Regions from separate parts of the Undibacterium sp. JH2W genome, predicted to be linked through region 2. Evidence: riboswitches for the same ligand, from Rfam matches in the RefSeq annotation. Region 2 holds a riboswitch; the other holds the start of a gene.
What was found. A riboswitch is a leader RNA that binds a small molecule or an ion and turns the genes downstream of it on or off. The one in region 2 is predicted to bind glycine.
Positions count from the first base shown of each region.

Region 1 (6,319 bases), on a different contig from region 2:
CACGGCAGGTAGGAGGTGTTAAATGCACAAGCTCCCACCTGCTTATTTCATGACGTTCATGACGTATATGTCACGGCAATGCCAGGGTGATCAGCCACTGACATTCATACGCTGGGTATGTGTCCATTGATGGTCATAGTCCGAAACCGTAGAACCATAAGTTCTATAGGTTTTACCTTCACCTGGCCATGGGTTCATGATGTAGATGTAATTGGTGCCATTGTAGACTTCATAGCCAGAGCCAACCATGATATGGCCGCCACCATTGGTCCAGCCATAGCGGATGACGAAGGGGCGGTTGGCATTGATGTCATTGACCACGGTATTCCATGAAGAGGCATAGTTGTAAGCATTGTTGGATACACCCCAATGGTTCAGGATGTTTTGCACGCTACCACCGCTGCCATACATGGAGTTGGGCTGGTTGGCGTAACTATTCCAGTTAAAGTTGCTATTGCCACAGGCGTAATTCAAGCCAAAAGCCCAGTTGACGATCTGGCACTGACTGGGATTTTGATTGTAAAAACTCAGCAATGCCTTGCTGCTGCCTGCCCAGCACCACTGGCTATGCTCTTGTGTTACCAGCGGTATGTTCAGTGCGCGTGACTGGGCAAAGGCAGATGAAACACCCAGCATGATGCCCAGTGCAAGGATCAGTCTTAACAGATTTTTTTGCATGATATCTCCCTATATATGTCGGTATGAGTATGGATGCTGCGCTTAGCGGAAGTTATCCATATTGGTCTTGATGCTGGCCCGCAGCGGATCGAGGATGTCGCTTTGTTCCAGCAATCCACCATTGGCGGAGGCTGTTCCGGTTTTTTCGCTGCGCTGTTGCAGCAGCAGGGTTTGCCGGGCTGCCTGCAAAGGCGCGAAGCGGGCACGGGCATCAGTGGGGGACACTACTTCTAGGAAATCTGACATGGCCTGGTAGATACGGATGAAGCGCAAGTTAGAGCGCGTGCTATTGCCATGCACGGCAATAGCTGCATCCACATCCTTGGCCAGCACGCTTCCACCATAGGAGGTAATACCCCAGCGGCCATTGTCCTGCCTGAGGGTTGCCAGACCTATCGGTGTGTCATGCAGGCTGATGACAAAGCGCCACTCGCCTGTGGCCTTGGCCAGGCTACGCAAATCACTGCGACCAGCCAGGACATCTTGCGGCGGGATGCTATACACAGGGAAGCCATAACTGATTTTGGCATCCTTGAGGTCTTGCACATCATTGACTTCCAGCGGGAATTCGGCAGGCAGGGTGCCACCACGCCGCTGTACATTGAATTGCACAAAGTCGGCAAAATCACGTTGTGCTGCTGCGCTGACGAGGCGGGCCTGCTCTGTCGTACCGGCGATGTCGCTGCTGATGTTTTGTGCCAGTAACGGTGCACTCGTCATAGCACAGCTGAGACTGAACATCAAAGCGGCGAGCGTGGATTTTTTGTATCTTGAAACGGAGTTCAAATGCATGATAGCTTGCTCCTTCTAGAGATGTAGATAAAAGCCCGTCTGTCCAAGCGGGCTGGGCGGCTTGAAACATGACATGGTTCACATGCCGGACAATTCACCCGCGGGTGCGGGAAACAGGTAATTAGCTCAAGGAGCTAACAAGGCTGAGTAGCATCAACAATGCAGGTGACTACACCAGAAAGACGTGTGGTGAGCATGCATGGTCGAGCTGTCTGCATTGAGATCATCTTTGTAGCCATGGTTGAGCTGGCTGCTTTCTTCAGACCTGGCTTTGTCGCCAGTCTTTTGTCGTGCGAGCGCGCAGGCTGCCGCCATCGCGGTGACAGTGTCACCGTGCAAATGAGTCAGTTTCATGATGTAGAAACTCCGGGCGTCAAAGAGATATCTGCGCGCAAAATACGCTGCGGATACCCCCTCTGTCCTGGACCTGAGAGATTTCGCCTGCAACTGCTGGTGGCAGTGCAATGCTTGCTCCTTCGGTGTGCCGGGCGACGTAGTCCGGCAGCTCTTCAGAGTTTGAAAGTGATAACGGTCCTTGTTGCCTGAGAGTTTCCGGGGTGGTTGCTCCTTCGGCGCTGTCCTTCTTGTGCGTAGACAGTCTCTCCCGATATCACCTGGCTTGCGCCTTTGTGCTCAACCCCTTGTGTGGGTCGTAGAAATGAGCATAGTGCACGCCTTAATCATTTACAAATTATTTTTGATAACAAAGCGATTATTTTTTTGCTAATGCTGTGCAGCCATTGTTTTGATAATGGCTTGCCAGCCTTACATGCTTTGGTATGCTTGGTGTTTGTCCCTTAGCCCAGCTATCATATGGCTACTATCGACCCCTTCTCTTTATCCATGCCTCTACAATTTACCCTGGTTTCGCGATCACGCCTGTCGTCCCTGCTCGGCAAACTCAGCCTTGCTTGTGGGCTGGCACTGAGTTTTATCCACGCTGAAGTAAATGCGCAAGACCAGCCAGCAGTGCAGGAAGCTGCCAAGGAAAAAGGCAAGGAAAGTGCCTGGCTGACTAGTTCTGGACTGAGCAATTTTGCAAAAAAAATGGTGGAAAGCCGTTACATGCCTTACAAATTGGCAGGGCAAAAAGATAGTAAGGGCATGCTGACTTACAAGGCTTATTTCCAGCCCTTGCCACCTGATGTAGAAAGATTTTATTACTATTGGGCCATGACGACGGAGTGGTATGCCAATTACAAAAAGAATATGACAGAAGAGGGCTATCAGGAAACCTGGCACCAGTCTTTTCGCGATGCTGCCAATACCGAATTACATCAGGCGATCTGGCAAAAAAAATCTACAGGAAGTCCAGAGGTTCCCAAAGTGGGTAGTGCTTACGCGGATGAAGAGCATGAGCAAAACATACTGGTCTCAATGTTATGGCGCGGCGAATTCAATAAACTGGATCAGACACTGGACGATGGCTTTGCAAAAAAACAGGCCGGAAAATTAAACTCCAATGTCCTGTACACGCGTTTTGGCACCTTGTCACGTTTGGATAAAGAGTACAAGAAACAGTTTGATCGCTGGGTAAAAACCAGTCAGCATGGCTATGCCTATCTGGCGCGCGGGATGTTCTTGCAAGAGCAGGCCTGGGAAGCGCGCGGTGCTAAATTTGCGGCAGAAACCAGTAAGTCACAGTTTGCCGCATTTCACTGCCTGGCAGCCCTGGCCAGACAGGATTTCAACAAGGCCAATGAAAAAATCATGGCATGCGCTATCTGTGCCGGTGAATTGATACGCAATAACAAGGCGCTCAGCAAGCAAGAAGATGATCTTGCTTTGCTCAAAACCGCTCTGCAACAAGACCCTGGCCTGTATTCGCCAGCGTATGCCTATCTGAATAAATTGCTGCCGCAATGGGGTGGTTCGTTTAGCGAGATGGAAGCCTTCATCAACGAGATCAGGCAAATGACGGACGATGAAGTGCTGGTCGAACAATTGAAGTCTCGACTGTGCTATGAGCGTGGCATGGCTATTTATGGAGAAGATACAGAAGGGGCACGCATCTGGCTTGAAAAAGGTTTGAATAGCCAGCCCTATCAATTGCTCATCAATGAGCTGGCCCTGCTATATGCCAAAAAGAACAGCCACAAACAAGCCATAGCCCTGCTGGAAAAGAGTATGGCGAATGGCAATGAATGGGATATCTATACCCTCGAGGCCCTGGCGCAGTCTTATTTTGCGCTAGGCATGCAAGTCAAGGGTGACAAGCTCATCGCCAAGAGGGATGAGGCTGTCCGGCGCTTCAGGAATGGTGAATAGAGAGATTGTGCTTCTGATATCGGCTCTTCATCAGGCTTCAGTTAAAATCTATTTTGCTTCATAGAAGATTTTCTTTTGCGTAATCCATTGTGCAATTAACTGTTCAACCAAGCCTGCATCGCCCGCTCTTCCATTTTTTTTCCTTGCTTGCGCTATGTCTGCTGGCCGCTTGCACACGCACAGAATCTGTGCAAACCCTGGAGCAGCGCGACCTCATGCGCCTGGTATTCAAGGGCTGGGATGTGGTAGATGACAAGGCCATCGTCAAGGCACCGCAGTTAAAGGCAGAGCTGCCGGCCTCAGCCAGACCGGTAGCAGAACTGGCCCTGCGCATGCATGCCCTGCACGTGCAAAAGCTGGCAGAAGATACCGCAGTCTTGCTGGTCAAGGGCGAGCCACTGGAGTCTGGCTTACCCAATCTGATTGCTGCCTACTGGTTTCAGCGTCGTGGCGAAGCCTGGTCATTGACCAATCGCCAGGACGTGGTGGAATGGCTGGCCCCCGATGGCCGTATCAGCAAGACCAGCCTGGTGGAATTATTTCCTGGCGAATTTGCCCTGGCGATAGAACATAGCCACGTAGAAAAAAATGAAGTGAATATCTGGCTGCGCTTATTGCGCATAGAGGCCGACAAGATCAGCCCTATGTTCGATAAAAGCAAGGACCCTGATCTGGTCCGGCATTTTGAAAGTGGGCCAGAATGTGAAAGCCTGATGCGCTCAGGTAAAGGCAAGCACCTGCGCCTGCACTTGCGCGACAGCGACCCGGCACCACCCCATTGCCATGACTACCTGGCCAGATGGCAGCTCAGCCCCGGCACCACCATGCCAGGCCCGCTATTGCTGGAATTTTCAGGCAAGATCATCAGCTATCGTGAAGTCAGCCATGGCACAGATAGCACGGGTGAGCGCCTGACAGGCTACGACTTGCTCATCACGCCACTACTGGGCAAGATCAGGCTGGTGTTTGATCCGGCCACGCAACAATATGTGGTCCAGAATGATAAGCAGCATAAAGCCAAATAGGCGAGTAGTCGTCAAGGCCGCCCGGCCGCGACCCAGTTGATTAATTCATCCAGCGCAGCCTTGGCCCTCGCAGCCTCATCATGATTGATCATGGCCACGACCACCCATTGCTGGTCATTGACATCCCTGACATAACCGGCGACGGCGACCACATCTTTCAGTGTGCCGGTCTTGATGCGCGCCCGCAATTCTGCCGGGCCACCTTTCAAACGGCGGCGCATGGTGCCATCCAGCGAGGCTACAGGCAGGCTGCTGGCAAATTCTGCATACCAGTTACTGCGCGCACCAGCTTGCAATAAACCAGCCATTTGTTGCGGGCTGATACGTTCCAGGCGTGACAGGCCCGCGCCATTTTCCAGCACCAGCCCGGCATCGTTGATGCCTTGTTTGAACAGCCATTGCCTGATACGTGCATCGGCTGCCTGCAAATTGCTCATGCCCTGTTTATTGCCTGCACTGCCTGATTCGGCACCCAAAGTCAGGTAGAGCGTGCGCGCCATGACATTGTCGGATTGCTTGTTGATGATGCGCAGTATATCCGCCAGCGGCTCGGACACACGCTCAGTCAAGACTGTGGCAGAGGCGGGTGTTTTACCATCGCGCACTTCACCCTGCCAGGTGCCGCCCATCTCTTGCCACAGGGCGCGTATCAGGTGCGCCAGATACTGGTTACGGTCCAGGATATTGATATTATTGGTGATCTTGCAGCGCTTAGGGAAGCCACCATTCAAGGTGATTTCCAGCCCGCCACGGGTAGTCTGGTGCGCCGGTTTTTTTGTGGCTGGTGCATTTGGGTTTTCTGCTTCTGGGTCATCAATGACATTGCTGGTGGTTTCTATGACAGGCGGCAGCCATTCTGTCTCCCAGGCTGAGCAGGGTAGCTCATTCAAGTGCAGGTGATTGGTGATCTTGACCTTATCCAGCGGTGTGTTCAGACGTGCCTCTATCTTATCGCCTGTTGATTCCAGAGAGATGCTGCTCAGATTGCTGTTCACCAGCAAGGCATCCGGTATGACGTTGTAATAAGCATCCGGGAACTCATCGAATTGCGGTGCGCCTATATCGGGTCGCTCAGGCTGGAAATAACTGCGATCAAGAATGAGATCACCACGCAATTTTCGCAAGCCCTGGTTGCGCAGATTGCGCAGCATGCTGCTCAGTTTTTCTATGGACAGATTGGGGTCGCCACCGCCACGCAAATACATGGTGCCAGTCAGGCTGTCATTGTTTTTTTTCGCTGTTTTATCCGCCAGGATTTGCGTCTTCCAGCGGAAATTGGGGCCTAGCTCTTCCAGCCCGACCAGGGTAGTGACCAGTTTCATGGCCGAAGCGGGGTTCATGGGCCTGTCTGCGACTTGCGTCAGGACAGCAGCACCGCCACTGGCTGGCATGACGATGGCGCTAAAGGCTTGTACCGGGACATTGGTCTTGCTGAAGGCGACCTCGACTGCCGGTGGCAGGCTGGCTTGTGCAAAAGCGCAGGCAGGGAGCAGGGGCAAGACAAAAAACAGGCTGGCAGGAATGAGGCGCATAAGTATTCTAATAATGACATCAGG
Region 1 covers NZ_JBMPOT010000024.1:54,662-60,980, forward strand. Annotated here, with positions in the region: gene ACO0LC_RS26125 (C39 family peptidase) at 91-678, opposite strand; gene ACO0LC_RS26130 (hypothetical protein) at 721-1,398, opposite strand; gene ACO0LC_RS26135 (hypothetical protein) at 1,624-1,824, opposite strand; glycine riboswitch at 1,990-2,087, opposite strand; gene ACO0LC_RS26140 (hypothetical protein) at 2,284-3,738, shown strand; gene ACO0LC_RS26145 (hypothetical protein) at 3,828-4,763, shown strand; gene dacB (D-alanyl-D-alanine carboxypeptidase/D-alanyl-D-alanine endopeptidase) at 4,775-6,295, opposite strand; gene ACO0LC_RS26155 (hypothetical protein) at 6,309-6,319, shown strand, end outside.
Region 1: linked by a shared signal. The riboswitch ahead of ACO0LC_RS26135 (hypothetical protein) and the one ahead of gcvT (glycine cleavage system aminomethyltransferase GcvT) in region 2 are both predicted to bind glycine.

Region 2 (6,319 bases):
AGCGCTCAGGTAATCAGGTGCTCACGGGTTTGCAAGCCGAAGTGACGGTGCAATATGACGAACGCGGTGTGCCGCATATAGAAGCAAAAAGTGAGGCAGACTTGTATCGTGCTCTCGGTTATGTGCATGCGCAGGATAGATTATTTCAAATGGAAATGGTGCGTCGCCTGGCCAAAGGTGAGCTGGCAGAAATTCTTGGCCCCAAACTGCTCGATACCGACCGTTTATTCCGCACCCTGGGTTTGCGCAAGCATGCGGCTGACTATGCTGCCAGGCTTGATAAAAACTCTCCTGCAGTCAAAGCCCTGAAAGCCTATCTTGATGGTATCAATCAATATCAGGCCACGCACGCAGCACCTCTGGAATTTGAATTGCTGGGCATACCCAAACGGCCATTTACTGCAGAAGATACGGTTGTTGTATCTGGCTATATGGCATACAGCTTTGCGGCGGCCTTTCGTACTGAACCAGTATTGACTCAGATACGTGACAAACTAGGCGCAGACTATTTGCGCATTTTCGATCTGGCCTGGCATCCAGAAGGTGTTATCAAACCCTTGCAATTGGGTGCCGCAGACTGGGGCAAGATGAATCGTATCGCCACTACCAGCCAGCAAGCTTTGGAGGAATTTGGCCTGCCTCAGTTCGAGGGTAGCAATGCCTGGGTGGTCGCCGGTAAAAATACTGGCAGTGGTAAACCCTTGCTGGCGGGTGATCCGCACATCGCTTACTCGGCACCCGCGGTCTGGTATGAAGCTCATCTCAAAATGCCGGGTTTTGAATTATATGGCCATCATCAGGCACTCAATCCCTTTGCCTTGTTAGGTCACAACCAGAACTTTGGCTGGACCCTGACCATGTTCCAGAATGACGATCTCGATTTTATAGCCGAGAAAGTCAATCCACAAAATCCCAATCAAGTCTGGATCAAGGGGCAGTGGGTGGATATGCAAAGCCGCGAAGAAATCATTAAGGTCAAAGGGCGTGAGTCCCTCAAACTGCAATTGAGAACATCAGCGCATGGCCCTATCATCAGCGACGCCTTCCGTGAAGCATGGGGTGAAGATCTGACTGCCAAACCCATCGCCATGTGGTGGGCATTTTTGGAAACTGAAAACCCTGTACTCGATGCCTTTTATGAATTGAACCGCGCCAGCACAAAAGAAATAGCAGCCCATGCAGCCAGCAATATCCATGCACCAGGTTTGAATGTCGTCTGGGCGAATACGCAAGGCGACATCGCCTGGTGGGCTGCGGCGAAACTGGTCAAGCGACCATCGGATGTCAACCCGGCTTTTATTCTTGATGGCAGTACAGCAGAGGCAGACAAGCCTGGCTTTACTGATTTTGCTGATAATCCGCATGAAGTCAATCCTGCGCGCGGCTACATTGTCTCGGCCAATCAACAACCCTTGCCATCAGGCGATTTTGCCATCCCCGGCTATTACAATCTGAATGAACGTGCACGCAGGCTGGAAGCTTTATTAGCGCAACCAGGCATCAAGTGGGAGACCAAAAACAGCCAGGCTTTGCAGCTTGATAACAAGACAGCTTATGCTGCGCAGATTTTGCCCTCTATCTTGCCCACCTTGCGCAAGCAAGTAACTGATGCAGACGGCAAACGTCTGCTGGAACTGCTGGAAAAATGGGATGGCAGTTACCAGGCGAATAGCATAGCACCCACCATCTTTAGTCAATTGCTGTATCAGATCACCTATGCGGCAATGGCAGATGAAGTCGGTGAAGTCCAGTTCAAAAACCTCTTGCGTACCCGCGCGCTTGACTATGCCTTGCCACGTTTGCTGGCAGATGCGCATTCACCCTGGTGGGATAACCGTACTACGCCAGCAGTAGAAACTCGCGACGATATCCTGGCACTGGCCTGGCGCGACAGCATCGCGCATTTGCAAAAAACCTTTGGTGCCGACAGCAAGCAATGGACCTGGGGCAAGGCGCATACCTTGACACATAAGCACCCCTTGGCGCAGCAAAAGCCGCTGGACAAGCTATTCAACATAGGCCCGTTTGAAGTTGCAGGTGGGCGTGAAGTGCCAAATAATTTGTCCGGGCCTATAGGACCAGCACCCTGGGATGTCGTGTATGGGCCATCAACACGACGTCTGATTGATTTTGCTGATGCTTCGAAAGCGCTAGGCATTAATCCTGTGGGGCAGAGCGGGGTTTTGTTTGATGCACATTACAATGATCAGGCGGCAGGGTTTGCGGCTGGGACTTATGTGCAGCAGTATTTGAGTGAGAAGGATGTTGTGGGACATGCGAAGAGTGTGCTTGTGTTGAGGGGGAAATAGGGGGGGCTGTTACCGTCATCACCGAAGCATAATCCGGCAATGATGCAACGCACATATTGACGTCATTCCAGCATGCTTTTGGCTGGAATCCAGTGGCGTTCGTGGTCAACTATTGCGTGAGCTAATTTCTGATCCCTAGTGTTTGAGCATTCGGATTTTCAAATACTTGCACACGTCATTTAAGATTGCTACCCCCGGCCTGCAATCATAATTTCACGAATACTGGTTATTAATTTCAGCTTGGCAAAAGCATTTAAGATATTTGCCTCACGCAAAATGCAAGATTCAAATCAGTCTGCAAGGATGAGATTTACTATCAGGTAAATATAGGCGGTAAATGGAAAGTATATTTAAATAGTCGATTTGGCAATGGAAGCAAATACAAGAATTTCGTTAAAATAAAATTTTATTTGCCAATTTAACAAATCCAGCATGAACTAAGCACTTTTCTGTAAATATTTCCACACTCAACTACCCAAGCCCTTGCAAGCCTTATATAATCGCGCTACTTGATCGGGAGAGCGTGACGAAAGTTGCCGCCGAAGGGGCTAATACCCAAAAAACTCTCAGGCACAAAGGACCGATCGACGGGGTAGTTAAAAGTTGCCCCAACTCTGGAGAGCGGTAGCGGCAGATACGTTTATTTTTATAAATATTCGCCGGACTACCCACCGAAGGTGCGCGCGGGCAGCAAACATACATGGCTCCCGTAATCTCTCAGGTACCAGGACAGAGGGGTATGCGATTTCAGCGCATGCGGCGTTTATTCGTCGTCGTGCGTTTGTTCGTCCCTTCAATCTGGTAATGAGGCACTCATGACGCAAGCAGCGACATCACTCAAGGCAACTCCCCTCAATGCAGCCCATCGTGCGGCTGGCGCAAAAATGGTTGATTTTGGCGGTTGGGACATGCCCGTCAACTATGGTTCCCAAATCGAAGAACATCATGCAGTGCGCACTGATTGCGGCATGTTTGATGTATCTCATATGTGTGTCGTTGATCTCCAGGGCGAAAATGTTCGCAGCTTCCTGCGTGGCCTGGTAGCGAATAATGTTGATAAATTGCAGGTAGCGGGCAAGGCCCTGTATTCCTGCATGTTGAAGCCTGAAGGCACGGTCATTGATGACCTCATCATTTATTTCTTCAGCGAAAACTGGTTCCGCCTCGTCGTCAATGCTGGCACGGCAGAAAAAGACATCGCCTGGATGAATGCCCGCAATGCAGAAACCAATAGCGGCCTGACCATTACCCAGCGCCGTGATGGTGCTAACGCTTTTGCCCTGGTGGCAGTGCAGGGCCCGAACGCCCGCGCCAAGGCATGGGAAGTCTTGCCAGAAACCAAAGCAGCTAGCGCAGAAATCAAACCCTTCAACGCAGTCATCGTCGCTGATACTTCCTTTGGTGAAGTCATGGTGGCACGCACTGGTTATACCGGTGAAGATGGTTTCGAGATTGCTGTATCTGCCGATCGCGTGACTGATTTCTGGAATGCCCTGGTTGCAGCCGGTGTCAAACCTGCTGGCCTCGGTGCACGTGACACCCTGCGTCTGGAAGCGGGCATGAATCTGTATGGACAGGACATGGATGAAACAGTCAACCCGCTTGATGCTGGTCTGGCCTGGACCATAGACCTGGTCAGTGAACGCGATTTCGTTGGCAAGCAAGCACTGCAAACACAAGGCCAGAACGCCCAGTTCCTGGGTCTGATCCTGCGTGAAAAAGGCGGCATCTTGCGCGCCCATCAAAAAGTAGTATGCGCACAAGGCGAAGGCGAAATCACCAGCGGTACTTTCAGCCCTACCATGGAACAGGCAATTGCACTGGCACGTTTGCCTATGGGCGTGTCTGTCGGCGATACTGTACATGTTGTTATCCGTGACAAGCAATTGGCAGCATCCGTTGTCAAACTGCCTTTTGTCCGTAACGGCAAAATCCTGGCCGTATAATTTGATCTGCAGTCAGTACAGCGCACTGGTACTGACTACTATTGATTAGCCACTCATTATTATTTAAAACAATTTATTTAACTGGAGCCCATCATGAACGTACCAGCAGACCTGAAATACACAACATCCCACGAATGGGTACGCACAGAAGCAGACGGCACGATCACTGTCGGCATTACAGCATTTGCTCAGGATGCTTTGGGCGATATCGTTTTCGTTGATTTGCCTAAAGTTGGCACAGCACTCGAAGCTGGCAAGGATTGCGCCGTGGTTGAGTCTGTTAAAGCAGCTGGCGACATCTATGCACCAGTGACTGGCGAAGTTGTCGCCATCAATGAAGAATTGGCCGATGCACCAGAATCCATTAATGCTGACGCGTTTGCAGCATGGCTGTTCAAACTGAAACCAGCCAATATTGCTGATGTTGATGCCTTGATGAATGCTGAAGCTTACGCCAAGAACATCGCTTGATTATGTAGTTAAAAGAGGTGGCCCTGTGGCTGCCTCTTTTAATATGGATTTGCCTGTTGCGGTTTGTCCCGCATAGCTCCGCCTGATATTCCACGTTACTCTTCCGTACCCCATATACCATGACCCGTCCTTCACTGACCCAACTGGAAGCGCATGACGCTTTCATCGCTCGCCATATCGGCCCTTCTGAAGCAGAACAAGCCGCCATGCTGAAAACCCTGGGCTATGCTGACCGCACAGCCCTGATTGATGCCATCGTCCCGGCCAATATCCGCCGTCACGATGTGCTGCCACTGGCGCAATTCACAGAAGCCAAGTCCGAACAGGAAGCACTGGCCACATTGAAGGCACTGGCGTCGAAAAACCGTGTACTGAAGTCCTTGATCGGTCAGGGTTATTACAATACGCATACTCCTGGCGTGATCCTGCGCAATATCTTTGAAAACCCTGCCTGGTACACAGCTTACACACCTTACCAGCCAGAGATTTCCCAGGGCCGCCTGGAAGCCATCCTGAATTTCCAGCAAGTCATCACTGACCTGACTGGCATGGATATCGCCAATGCATCCATGCTGGACGAAGGCACGGCTGCTGCTGAGGCAATGACGCTGATACAGCGTGTAGGCAAATCCAAATCCAATGTGTTTTATGTTGGCGATGATGTCTTGCCACAGACCCGCGAAATCATAGAAACCCGCGCCAAGCCGCTGGGTATCGAGGTGCGTACTTGCACGGGTACAGAAGCACTGGACAATGATTGCTTTGGTATCTTGCTGCAATACCCTGGCGTGGACGGCGCCATCCGCGATTACCGCGAATTTGCTGCCACCTTGCATGCAAAAGGCGCGATGGTCATCACTGCTGCCGATTTGCTGGCACTGACACTGATCGCTTCCCCAGGCGAGTGGGGTGCTGACGTGGTCGTTGGTAACAGCCAGCGCTTTGGCGTACCGCTGGGCTTTGGTGGCCCGCACGCAGGTTATATGGGTACGCGCGATGCATTCAAGCGCAGCATGCCTGGCCGTCTGGTTGGCGTGACGGTTGATGCACAAGGCAACAAGGCTTATCGCCTGGCCCTGCAAACACGCGAACAACATATCCGCCGTGAAAAAGCTACCTCGAATATCTGTACAGCACAGGTGTTGCTGGCAGTGATTGCCTCCATGTATGCCGTTTATCACGGCCCAGCAGGCCTGCGCCAGATCGCCTTGCGGGTACACCGCCTGACTGGTGTGCTGGCTGGCGGCCTGAAACAACAGGGTCTGGCTATTGCCAACACTACTTACTTCGACACCCTGACAGTCAATGTCGCCAATGCTGCTGCCTACCATCAGGCTGCCCAGGCTGCGGGCTACAATCTGCGCCAGATCAGCGCAACACAAGTTGGCGTTTCTCTTGACGAGACAGTCACACGTGCTGATGTTGAAGCTTTGTGGACGATTTTTGCCAAGGCCAGCGGTGTCACGACAGCGCCGGATTTTGCAGCGATAGAAGCAGGCGTCAATGATGCATACCCGGCAGCACTGACACGCGGCACGACTTACCTGACACACCCAACTTTCAACCGCTATCACGCAGAACATGAAATGCTGC
Region 2 covers NZ_JBMPOT010000002.1:175,170-181,488, forward strand. Annotated here, with positions in the region: gene ACO0LC_RS03085 (penicillin acylase family protein) at 1-2,309, shown strand, start outside; glycine riboswitch at 2,814-2,902, shown strand; glycine riboswitch at 2,914-3,052, shown strand; gene gcvT (glycine cleavage system aminomethyltransferase GcvT) at 3,125-4,255, shown strand; gene gcvH (glycine cleavage system protein GcvH) at 4,349-4,726, shown strand; gene gcvP (aminomethyl-transferring glycine dehydrogenase) at 4,846-6,319, shown strand, end outside.